3 regions of the Secundilactobacillus sp. MJ173 genome follow, and region 2 is predicted to be linked to each of the others. Evidence: predicted binding sites of a transcription regulator. Region 2 holds the regulator's gene; each other region holds the start of a gene.
What was found. Region 2 encodes CtsR, which represses protease genes until heat stress. Its sites were predicted from a motif close to TTGGTCAAAAAAGGTCAAANA; they were not measured.
Positions count from the first base shown of each region.

Region 1: AC6H04_RS10310 (ATP-dependent Clp protease ATP-binding subunit) is a predicted target of CtsR. The motif match lies at 1,761-1,781, and genes of this name have one in related genera.
Region 3: AC6H04_RS09320 (ATP-dependent Clp protease proteolytic subunit) is a predicted target of CtsR. The motif match lies at 2,610-2,630, and genes of this name have one in related genera.

Region 1 covers NZ_BAAKGN010000064.1:42,510-46,587, reverse strand. Annotated here, with positions in the region: gene AC6H04_RS10310 (ATP-dependent Clp protease ATP-binding subunit) at 1-1,712, opposite strand, end outside; gene ykzS (protein YkzS) at 2,051-2,242, shown strand; gene AC6H04_RS10300 (phosphocarrier protein HPr) at 2,413-2,679, shown strand; gene AC6H04_RS10295 (glycosyltransferase family 4 protein) at 2,986-4,078, shown strand, end outside.
Region 2 covers NZ_BAAKGN010000030.1:27,832-31,909, reverse strand. Annotated here, with positions in the region: tRNA gene AC6H04_RS04845 (tRNA-Leu) at 1-47, shown strand, start outside; tRNA gene AC6H04_RS04840 (tRNA-Thr) at 76-148, shown strand; tRNA gene AC6H04_RS04835 (tRNA-Gly) at 153-224, shown strand; tRNA gene AC6H04_RS04830 (tRNA-Leu) at 241-326, shown strand; tRNA gene AC6H04_RS04825 (tRNA-Arg) at 348-421, shown strand; tRNA gene AC6H04_RS04820 (tRNA-Pro) at 446-519, shown strand; gene AC6H04_RS04815 (CtsR family transcriptional regulator) at 943-1,410, shown strand; gene AC6H04_RS04810 (ATP-dependent Clp protease ATP-binding subunit) at 1,428-3,914, shown strand; gene AC6H04_RS04805 (TetR/AcrR family transcriptional regulator) at 4,077-4,078, shown strand, end outside.
Region 3 covers NZ_BAAKGN010000060.1:57,032-61,109, reverse strand. Annotated here, with positions in the region: gene AC6H04_RS09330 (amino acid permease) at 1-846, opposite strand, end outside; gene mmuM (homocysteine S-methyltransferase) at 976-1,896, shown strand; gene AC6H04_RS09320 (ATP-dependent Clp protease proteolytic subunit) at 1,947-2,540, opposite strand; gene AC6H04_RS09315 (sulfite exporter TauE/SafE family protein) at 2,818-3,534, shown strand; tRNA gene AC6H04_RS09310 (tRNA-Arg) at 3,595-3,666, opposite strand; gene AC6H04_RS09305 (sugar-binding transcriptional regulator) at 3,913-4,078, shown strand, end outside.

The sequences.
Region 1 (4,078 bases), on a different contig from region 2:
TGCAAGAACATATGCATGACATCTGGGTGGGCTTTTTCAACTTCGTCCAGTAGGATCAAGCTGTAAGGGTGGCGACGAACCTGTTCAGTCAACTGACCAGCTTCTTCGTAACCAACGTAGCCAGGAGGCGAACCAATCAGCTTAGCCACTGAATGCGGCTCCATGTACTCAGACATGTCAAACCGGATCATAGCCTCCGTTGAACCGAAAAGTTCACGGGCTAGTTGCTTAGCCAACTCAGTTTTACCAACACCAGTAGGTCCAACGAATAGGAATGAGCCAATTGGGCGACCAGTTCCATTGAGACCGATTCGGTTACGACGAATGGCTCGGGATACTTTGTCTACGGCATCGTCTTGGCCAATCACGTGGCTCTTTAATGAACTGCCCAAGTCACGTAACTGCTGCTGTTCCTTGTTTTGAAGTTCACCGACTGGAATGCCCGTCTTTTCTTCAACAATTCGCTGCATATCTTCCTCGGTAACTTGTGGTTCGTCATCGGAAGAAGTGGTACCGGTTTGTGATTTTTTAGCTTCTTCAAGTTTGTTAACTTGATCGCGGTAATAAGCGGCTTTTTCGTAGTCTTCCTGTTTTAAAGCGGCCTGTTTTTGATCTTCAGCCGACTTGATTTTATCATCGATGGTCTTTGGATCAACCACGTTAATGGTCAAATTCTTCTTAGAACCTGATTCATCAAGTAAGTCGATGGCCTTGTCAGGTAAGAAACGGTCTTGAATGTAACGATCAGATAATTTAACCGCTGCTTCAAGCGCGCTGTCCGTATAGTGGACGTGGTGATAGTCTTCGTATTTCTTCTGGATACCCTTTAAAATCTTAACGGCTTCTTCAGGAGAAGGTTCGTTTACAGTAACAGGCTGCAAACGACGAGCCAGTGCTTGGTCCTTTTCAATATCACGGTATTCATTTAAAGTTGTCGCACCGACTAACTGGAATTCGCCACGGGCAAGGGCTGGTTTTAAGACGTTACCAGCATCCATACCGCCTTCAGCATTACCAGCACCCACGATTTCGTGGATTTCATCGATAAAGAGGATGACGTTAGGGTTATCGGTAACTTCCTTCATTAACTGCTGCATCCGTTGTTCAAATTGACCACGGATACCAGTTCCTTGAACCAGGGAAACCACGTCAAAACGGATAATCTTCTTATTTTGTAGTTTTTGTGGTACGTCACCGGAGACGATCTTTTGAGCTAAGCCTTCAACCACCGCCGTTTTACCAACACCGGCTTCACCGATTAAAACGGGGTTGTTTTTGGTTCGTCGATTTAAAATTTCGATGACGCGAGAAATTTCACGATCACGGCCAATCACGGGATCAATCTTGCCTTCACTGGCTAATTGGGTGAGGTCTAACCCGTATTGTCCTAGTAGGCCACCGTTGCCATTACCATTTTGGCCACCGCCGTTACGGGGACCGCTTGGTTGTGTAGGTGGTACTTGTTGCTGATAGCCTTGAGGATTGCCATTAGGGTTACCGCCTTGCATGGCGCGGAAAATATCATCTAGGTTACCAAAACCAAATGGATCTTGTGCCATTTGTGCGCCTCCATTTCCAGGATTAGAGTTATTCTGCTGATTTTTTAGAAGTTGATAGCAATTTTGACAAAGATCAACTTGCTGTCGCTGACCATTCACATTCAGGTACAAATGAATCGTCGCTTCACGTTGATGACAATTCTGACACAGCATATCTTGACTCCTCTCTTATTAAAGTAGTCAAATCAGTCACTGATCAAAAGTTTGACCAATCTTGACCTTTAAACATATTATACAATATTCAAGTGTTTTCGCAAGTCATTTGCTCGCACCTCTGAGATAAAATTAGCACCATCACTACTCGAGTGCTAACTCAAGTTATGTTTTACTTCATTTTGGCTGATGTTGCAAGCAGTTTGACTGAATAATCGGCAATTTCGGGTAAATGATTTTTTTCAGCAGCTTACGCCTTCTATTAAGAACTGACTTCAGCCTAGATGTTATGGTACAATATGTTGACTAAATTTTTTCGTGCTGTGGAGGTGACAGCCTTGGCTGAAGACTATGCCAATTTGATGGCGCAGCTAAAATCGGGCGAACTAGATGAATTTACAGTTGAGCCAGCAGAGTTCATGGCGTTCCAAACGGCCTACATGCAATTTGAGTCCCGTAAGCGGATCGTGGGTAACGCTGAGAAAAACGGTAAGATCATTTATCATTATGACCATGACCAAACACAGTAAATAGACAATGTAAGCGGTTGATTATTTTTCTCAACGGCTTGTATTTTCTTGGATAAATTGATACTCTTAGTGTAAAGGTGTTTTTCTATTTATTTCATAAAAGCTGTACCTATGAAACTAATGAAAAGTAGCCCAATTTGTTTTTAGCAGATAAAGGAGATCGATATATTATGGAAAAGCGCAACTTTCGGATTACCGCAGAAGCTGGTATTCATGCCCGTCCTGCAACCCTGTTAGTACAAGCAGCTAGCAAGTTCAATTCAGACATTAACTTAGAGTATGATGGGAAGTCTATCAACTTGAAGTCCATCATGGGTGTCATGTCATTAGGTGTTGGCCAAAACACTGACGTTACTATCTCTGCTGATGGTGACGATGAGACTGAAGCTATGGAAGAAGTCGCTAAGACGATGAAGGCTGAAGGTCTTACTGACTAAAGCTCCTGCAATTATACTTACTGATCAGTAATGGCTTGCCGCAATTTGGTAAGCTAATGACATCAACTACGGTTCACTCAGAATATTTTATTTCTGGTGAACCGTTTTTATGTTTTAAATTAAGAAACGGCAAAGGGGCTTGCACCTCAGTGGGGGATAAGTTATCGTTATTGATTGAAGAAACTCGTTCATTTAAGTCTCACGGCCATTGTCCAGGTGCGGTTTTCTATTCTTGCAATCAACATACCTAACCAATATAATTATCAACAACGAGAAAACGGAATTAATGATAGGGGGGATTTTGTCGTGAACATAGGGTTATTTACTGACACATACTTCCCTCAAGTGAGTGGTGTGGCAACTTCAATCAAAACACTGCGGCATGAGTTGGAAAAACAAGGGCATCAGGTGTACATTTTTACGACAACTGATCCACACGTGGAGAAAGATGTTTATGAACGCAACATCTTTCGTTTTCCCAGTGTGCCATTCGTTTCATTTACCGATCGGCGAATTGCCTTTCGGGGCCTTTTGCATGCCTATCAGCTAGCTAAGGAATTGAATTTGGATATTGTCCACACGCAAACAGAGTTTTCCATGGGGATGATCGGCAAATTTGTCGCTCGAGCTATGAAAATTCCGTGCATTCATACGTACCACACCATGTATGAAGACTATTTGCACTATGTTGCTAATGGTAAAATTTTGAAGCCAGTGCACGTTAAGCAGATGACGTTAGCTTTCTGTAGCCATTTAGATGGGGTTGTTGCCCCAAGTGAACGGGTCATCGATAAACTTAGCGAGTACGGTGTTAAAGCACCGATTCGGGTGATTCCAACTGGGATTGATCTGGAACAGTACGAGCCGGATGAAAACGAACTTGATGTCCGAGAAAAGTACCACGTTCCTGCTGATGCACCAATGATGTTATCGTTGAGCCGAGTGGCTTATGAGAAAAATATTAAAGAGCTCATCGATGGGTTCGCAGCCATTTTAAAAACCATTCCCAACGCCTACTTAATGATTGTTGGTGATGGTCCCGCTAAAGAAGATCTCGAGAAGCAAAGTCATGATCTGGGGTTAGATGATCAGGTGATTTTTACCGGCGAGATTAATAATAATGAAGTTTCGGCCTTTTACCACGCTACTAATTTGTTTGTTTCGGCTTCTGAATCAGAATCTCAAGGGCTGACGTACATTGAAGCTCTAGCCTCAGATAAAAAGATTCTGGTCAAAAGCAGTCCCTATACGGATGACCTGCTAAAGGATCCGGAGTTAGGCGCAACGTTTAAGACACACGATGAAATGATCGAAAAGATGATTGAGTATCTTAAGCATGATAAAATTGCTGATCGTACCGCTTTAAATCAAACTTTAAAGCAGGTCTCAAGTGAAACAT
Region 2 (4,078 bases):
AGGTTCTAGTGTCTTACGACGTGGGGGTTCGAGTCCCTTCACCCGCATTACATTTAAATAGCAACATTCACTTTCGCCGACTTAGCTCAGTTGGCAGAGCATCTCACTAGTAATGAGGAGGTCGGAGGTTCGAATCCTCTAGTCGGCATTGTGCGGAAGTAGTTCAGTGGTAGAACATCACCTTGCCATGGTGGGGGTCGCGGGTTCGAATCCCGTCTTCCGCTTTTAACGTTTGTTCCTGCCGGGGTGGCGGAATTGGCAGACGCACAGGACTTAAAATCCTGCGGTCAGTGATGACCGTACCGGTTCGATCCCGGTCCTCGGCATTTTTAATTTAATATTATTTTGCACCCATAGCGCAACTGGATAGAGTGTCTGACTACGAATCAGAAGGTTGTAGGTTCGACTCCTACTGGGTGCATTTTTGTTGCTTTCATACAACAAACGGGAAGTAGCTCAGCTTGGTAGAGCACTACGTTCGGGACGTAGGGGTCGCAGGTTCAAATCCTGTTTTCCCGATTTACGACCGAACGTTGGGGGTCATCAGAAATGATGACCTCTTTTTTTGTGCGGTGATCCTAGCACCTAAGCAGATCAGGTGGTATTCCCATAGTTTCAAGGGGCTATCACCTGATTTTGTTTAGATGGCCGAAATCTGATTTGTGCAGCTGAATTTGACTCATAGACTCTTCGCATGAGGCTTTAACGGGAGTTTTATTGACGAATGCTTTATAATGGAGATAGCCAAATAAATAATTTGAAGTATTAGTCGTGAGGTCCAAAAAACCTTTATTATAGGTAGAAACTTTTTCGGTTTGAAAAAAATTGATCATTTGGGCGATAAATTAAAGTTTAAACCTTTGCAATTTCACCAAACATTCGTATAATGAAAGTCAACATTAGTCAAACATGATTGCTAAGTTGGTGAATGGAGGGAGTAGCGTGCAAAATCAAAATATTTCCGATATTATTGAGCAGTACCTGAAGGAGATTTTGTCGGATACGGAGCACGTGGAAATTCGCCGATCTGAAGTTGCGGATTTGTTCAATGTGGTGCCGTCACAAATTAACTATGTGATTAAGACCCGGTTTACCTTATCCAACGGTTATTTAGTGGAGAGTAAACGAGGCGGTGGCGGCTATATTCGAATCGAAAAGGTTAACCTATTAGATGATACCGATGTTTTAGATTCATTGATTGAAACAATTGGTGATTCAATTGGGCAACGTGATGGTTATGCCGTGGTTCAGGGACTTTATGAGAGTGGTGTGATTGGCCGAAGAGAGGCTAACATTATTTTAACCATCTTGAGTAAGGATACCTTGCAAATGGAAAACCGTGCGGAAGAGAACGGCTTGAGGGCGCGTATTTTAGTGAGTATCTTAAAACATCTACGCTATGAGAGCTAAGAAAGTGAGGAAATTACATGGATAATCTTTTTACCCCCAGTGCAAAGAGCGTCTTGGCATTAGCCCAAGAACAGGCGAAGTACTTTAAGCACCAAGCTGTTGGCACAGAGCACTTACTTTTAGCACTCACAATTGAAAAAAATGGGATTGCAAACAAGGTGTTACAGCAATTTTCCATTAGTGAAGATGATGTGCGTGAAGAAATTGAACGCTTCACAGGTTATGGCACCCTTAATAACGTTGATAAGGATACCTATTTGCCATATTCACCAAAGGCAAAGGACATGCTTTCCGTTGCTGGCGAAGAAGCTAAGCGAATTGGTGCCACGAAGATTGGCACGGAACATTTATTGCTTGCCTTACTGAGCGATGAAACGATTCTTTCCTCACGAATTTTAATGAATTTAAACATTGATTTAGCTCAGGCACGCAAGGTAATCTTGCGTAAGCTGGGCGTTACTGAAAACCAGGATAAGCGCCGCAGTCAACGTGGACGCAAGCAACAGGGCGGCACGCCTACATTGGATTCATTGGCACGTGATTTAACTCAGTTAGCACGTGACGACCGGATGGATCCAACGGTTGGCCGTAACAACGAAGTTCGGCGTGTGATTCAGATTTTGAGTCGCCGGACGAAGAATAATCCGGTTCTGATTGGCGAGCCCGGCGTTGGTAAAACTGCCATTGCTGAAGGCTTAGCACAACGGATCGTTAAGGGCGATGTCCCAGAAGACATGCAAAACAAGCGGTTAATGGCGCTGGATATGGGCTCATTAGTTGCTGGTACTAAGTATCGTGGTGAATTCGAAGACCGCTTGAAGAAAGTAATCGAAGAAATCTACAACGATGGTGAAGTGATTCTCTTCATTGATGAATTACACACCTTGATTGGTGCCGGTGGTGCTGAAGGGGCCATCGATGCCTCAAACATTTTGAAGCCTGCTTTAGCACGTGGCGAACTTCAAACAATCGGTGCAACGACGCTTGATGAATACCAAAAGTACATCGAGTCTGATGCTGCCCTTGAACGGCGGTTTGCAACTGTTCAAGTTGACGAACCGACTGAAGACGAAACCATTGAGATTTTGAAGGGGTTACGTCCGCGGTACGAACAACATCACAAGGCTAACATTACTGATGATGCGTTGGAGCAAGCCGTTAAGTTATCGACTCGCTACATTACAGACCGTTACTTACCTGATAAGGCAATTGATTTGATGGATGAAGCAGCTGCCAAGGTTCGTATCAGTCAGATGGACAAGCCAAATAACCAGACTAAGCAGGAAGCCAAACTTTCAGATTTGTCTGATCAACGTGAAGCTGCCATTCTTGATCAGCGTTTTGAAGAAGCTGCCAAGATTCGCGAACAGGAAATTGCGTTGAAGGATAAGCTGGATAAGAAGGCTGAGAAACAAGCTGAAGCTGGTAAGAAGTACAGCTTGAATGTCACTGGCGAAGACGTCGCTGAAGTGGTTTCAGAGTGGACTGGCGTACCAACGACGCAACTTAACCGAACTGAACAAGAACGGTTAGTTAACCTGGAAGGTATTTTGCACAAACGGGTGGTTGGCCAAGAGGAAGCTGTTTCCGCAGTTTCTCGAGCTATTCGTCGAGCCCGTTCTGGTTTGAAAGATCCGAACCGGCCAATTGGTTCATTCATGTTCTTGGGTCCTACTGGTGTTGGGAAGACTGAACTTGCTAAGGCTTTGGCTGAAGCAATGTTTGGTTCTGAAGACAACATGATCCGGGTTGATATGAGTGAATACATGGAGAAGTACTCAACTAGTCGTTTGATTGGTTCAGCACCTGGTTACGTGGGCTACGATGAAGGTGGCCAATTAACTGAGAAAGTTCGTCAAAAACCATACTCAGTTGTCTTATTTGATGAAGTTGAAAAAGCTCACCCGGACGTCTTTAATCTGTTGCTTCAAGTTCTGGATGACGGCTATTTAACTGATTCGAAGGGGCGTAAAGTTGACTTTAGAAACACCATTTTGATCATGACCTCGAACTTGGGTGCAACCAGACTACGGGATGAAAAGACCGTGGGCTTCGCTGCTAAAGATAAGTCCGGCGACTACGCTGCTATGGCGGATACCATTCGGGAAACGTTGAAGCAGAGTTTCCGGCCAGAGTTTTTGAACCGGATCGATGAAGTGGTTATTTTCCACAGCCTTGTAAAGAAGGAACTTCACCAAATCGTCAAGTTGATGGCTAAAACGGTGACTGATCGTGTTAAGGCTCAAGGCATCGATATTAAGATTACACCGGCTGCAATCGATGTGATTGCGGATGCCGGGTTCGATCCTGAGTACGGTGCACGGCCGATTCGTCGGGCATTACAGACTAAAGTGGAAGATCGCTTGAGTGAAGCGATGCTTTCGGGTGAAATTAAGACGGGTAACATGGTCACTTTAGGTGCCAGTCGCGGTAAGATTACCGTTAATGTTAAACAACCAGAAAAGGCCGAAACTAAGACCAACGAAACTGTTGGCAGTAAGTAAGGCTATCGGATAAACGCAAACAGGCTGATGGATTGTCTTTGTTGACGATTCATCAGCCTGTTTTTTATGTCATCTCAACCAGTATCATTACCGTAACAGGGGGATTCGTGATAAAATGGTAATCAGATAAAATACGGTCAACTGGAAGGGATAGTAGATGATTT
Region 3 (4,078 bases), on a different contig from region 2:
AACCACGAAATTCATGAGATCACCCGCAAAAGGTAGCCCGATGCTGTTGAAAAACAAGACAAAAGGACTTTGATTGACGCCAGCTTTTTGCCACGGAATCAGCTCAGACATGACGGTGATACTCCCAATAAAGAAAATGATTAGGCGGAACAGCGTGGTGTGAATCGCTTTTGGCAATGTGACTTCAGGGTCTTTGGTTTCACCAGCTGTAACACCGATCAGTTCCGTTCCAGAAAAGGCAAAGTTCACCGTGAGCATGGTAGTAAAAACGGCCTTAAAGCCGTTGGGGAAGAGACCATCTTTAAACAAGTTAGAAAAGTAGGGTGCATGTTGATAACCCTTAATATGAATGGCGCCAAAGATGGCTAGTCCACCTAAAATGATGAAGAGAATAATCGCGATCACTTTAATACTAGAGAACCAAAACTCAGTGTTGGCAAAGAATTTAACCGACATGGCGTTGGAAACAAAAATAACGACCATGAACAAAGCACTCCAGATCCATGTGGGTGAGTGAGGGAACCACTTACTCATAATGAGGCCAGCTGCAGTAAACTCGGATCCCAACGCCACCGTCCATGTGAGCCAGTAAAGAATAGCAACGGTAAATCCCGTTCCGTGGCCAATAAAACGGTCAGCGTAAACGTGAAAGGAGCCGGTTTGCGGCATGGCAACTGATAGTTCTCCTAGGCACAGCATGACCAGGTAAACTACGACGGCGCCAATGCCATAAGCTAAGATCGTGCCAATTGGGCCTGCTTCGTGGATCGTGTAACCGGAACTTAAGAAGAGCCCTGTACCAATGACACCGCCTAGAGAAATCATAAATAAGTGGCGTGCTGTCATTTTACGTTCAAGGGTGGTATGTGTTTTTTTCTCCAAATTTTCATTCCTCCATAATTGCAAACCAACGAGAATTAGAATAACATTAAAAAATATGGGTACGCAAGTCTAAATATGAGAGGATTATCATAAATGAGTAGAATTAACTTTGATCGACCACTTGTTATTGATGGTGCAATGGCAACTGAACTTGAAAAAAGGGGTGTTGAAACAAACAATGCCCTGTGGTCAGCGATGGCGCTGATTCATAATCCTGATGCTGTTATTGCGGTACATAAAAGCTACTTTGAAGCCGGCGCTAACGTGGCAATTACGGATAGTTACCAAGCAAACTTACCCGCGTTTGAAGCGGCTGGACTATCGGTTACTGAGAGTCGACGGTTAATTTCCGAGTCGGTCCGTTTAGCACAACGAGCACGGGACGAATATCGAGAAGAATCTCAGTCAAAGCGTCCGTTGTTGATTGCTGGCAGCGTTGGGCCTTACGGTGCGTATTTGGCTGATGGTAGCGAATATACCGGTAAATATCAATTAACGAAGCAGCAGTATCAGGATTTTCACCGGGAACGGATGCAGATACTGGCAACAGCTGGTGCGGACTTATTTGCCTTTGAGACGCAGCCTAACTTCGAGGAAACTCAGGCGTTAGTTGACTTGTTAGAAAATGAATTTCCGGAAATGTCAGCATGGGTATCGTTTAGCGTGAATCAAAAGGGGCAGCTATGCGATGGGACTTCATTAAGCCAAGCTGTGGCGTATTTTGAAAGCCATCCGCAAGTGGCCGCTATTGGTATCAACTGCACGGCAATGACAAATATTGAAAAACTGGTTAAACAGGTGGCAGGGGTAACCAGCAAACCGATTATTGTTTACCCTAACAATGGCGATATCTATGATCCAGTGACTAAAACCTGGCAGACAGTACCCGATGCACCCGTGTTTAGGGATTTGGTACCAAAATGGCAGGTGGCTGGTGCCAGTTTAATCGGTGGCTGCTGTCGAACTACACCGACGGATATTTCGCAAATTGCGACAGCAATAACTAGAGACTAAAAAAGACGAACTCGGATGAGTTCGTCTTTTGTATTACGGGTTTAAACCGATTATTTACGGTCTTTAGAACTGGTCATGATTGAATCAATCAAACCGTAGTCAACAGCTTCTTGAGCCGTTAAGTAATGGTCACGTTCAGTATCAGCATTAACCCGTTCAATTGGTTGACCGGAGTTATCTGATAAGATCTGGTTGATCATTTTACGAGCCTTTAAAATTTCTTCGGCCGCAATTTCAATTTCAGTTTGTTGACCTTGTGCACCACCTGATGGTTGGTGAATCAAGACTTGTGAGTGTGGCAATGCGAAACGCTTGCCTTTGGTACCAGAAGATGCCAAGACACTAGCCATTGAAGCTGCCATACCAGTAACGATAGTTTGCACGTCAGATTGGATAAAGTTCATGGTATCGTAAATTGCCATACCTGAAGTGATCACACCACCTGGTGAGTTGATGTAAAGGTAAATATCCTTTGTTGAATCTTGCGCATCCAGGAACAATAGTTGAGCGATAATAGCGTTAGCCATATCGTCTTCGATTGCACCGGAAAGCATAATGATTCTGTCCTTTAATAGGCGAGAGTAAATATCATAAGCACGTTCGCCGCGGGAAGATTGTTCAATAACCGTTGGGACTAAGTTCATAGCTTTGCAGCCTCCTTATGATCGTAAGTTTATTAGTCTGTTTGACTAACTGATTTGTAGTTTAACCTAAAGGTCAAAAAAGGTCAAACAAAATCACTTGGTTCATGAAAGTCTCATTGTTAGCCCGACACCAAAACTTAGGATACCATATTTTGAACAGATTGACTGAATAACGTGCTTGGTTATGATGCTATTAATTGTATGAATCTTATTGACACGGGTTTAAGAGATTATCATACTTAATGGTAAATTTGTTTGTCTACAAGGGGGGAAGTTCATGACGTGGCTGCTAGTTATTTTACCAGCGTTACTTGCTGGTTTGATTCAAGGCTTAACAGGGTTTGGTGCTGTGATTATTATGATGATCTTTTTTCCGTCAATTTTACCAATGGCACAGGCGGCTGGTATTGGCGGGATTATTATGTTACTAAGTGAAATTTCGTTAGTGGTTCACTATCGTCATCATTTTAAACTAAAACGCGTATTGTCCGCGTTTATTGTTTATGCTGTGGTGGCAACTTGGTCAGTGCATTTAGGTCTGGTACTGAATACGCACGTTTTGCGTATAATGTTAGGGCTATTATTGATTGCACTAAGTATTTATTTCCTGATTTCTAAAAAGGCGGGAAGTCGGCAGTATCCCTGGTATATTGCAATTTTATTTATGATTATTTCGGGTTTCTTTAACGGTTTATTTGGTATTGGCGGTCCGCTCATGGCACTGTATTTTTTGTCTCGCTCTAAATCCGTGCCTGAATATATTGCCAATATTCAAGGGTTCTTTCTAATTGATGGCTTCTATATTACTGGTGTTCGAGTCACCAGTGGGATTCTGGGAACTCATGTTATTCCATACATATTAGTCGGCATGGTAGGCGCGACTGTCGGAACGATGATTGCGTCTCGATTATCAACTCGATGGGATCTGGCAACGATCAAGCCATGGATTTACCGGTTTATTGGGCTGGCTGGTTTTTACTACCTGCTATTTTAATGAGAGTACAAAAACAGGATACCGTTAAATCGGTATCCTGTTTGTTTGACGTTACATTTATGCGCCCGGAGGGAATCGAACCCCCATTTCAAGAACCGGAATCTTACGTGCGATCCATTACACTACGGGCGCATATCAGTTACATTTCAACACTAGAATACTATACCTGAATTTGCATATAAATACAAGGGGTAATCTCAGAATGAATCTAGTCCGACTTAAAAAAAGTTGTGCGTGTATTTGCAATTGGATAGGCTCCCTGCTATAATCTGAAATGTGGGTAAAGATAAGTACCCATTAATTTTTGGCCTGAATGGGTCACATTACGTCACTACGGGACATAACCTGTCCCATAGGTGGTAGAGAGTTGGTTAAGACATGGACCTTGAGTGGAGATGGGTGAACGCAGTTGTTCCTAAAATGTCCCAGAAACTGCTCAGACGTTATTCGCTGTTGCTGACAGTCAGACAAATGCAGCCGGTTGGTCGTCGTTCATTGGCTGAAAAGATGAACTTGACCGAACGAACTGTGAGAACTGACTTGG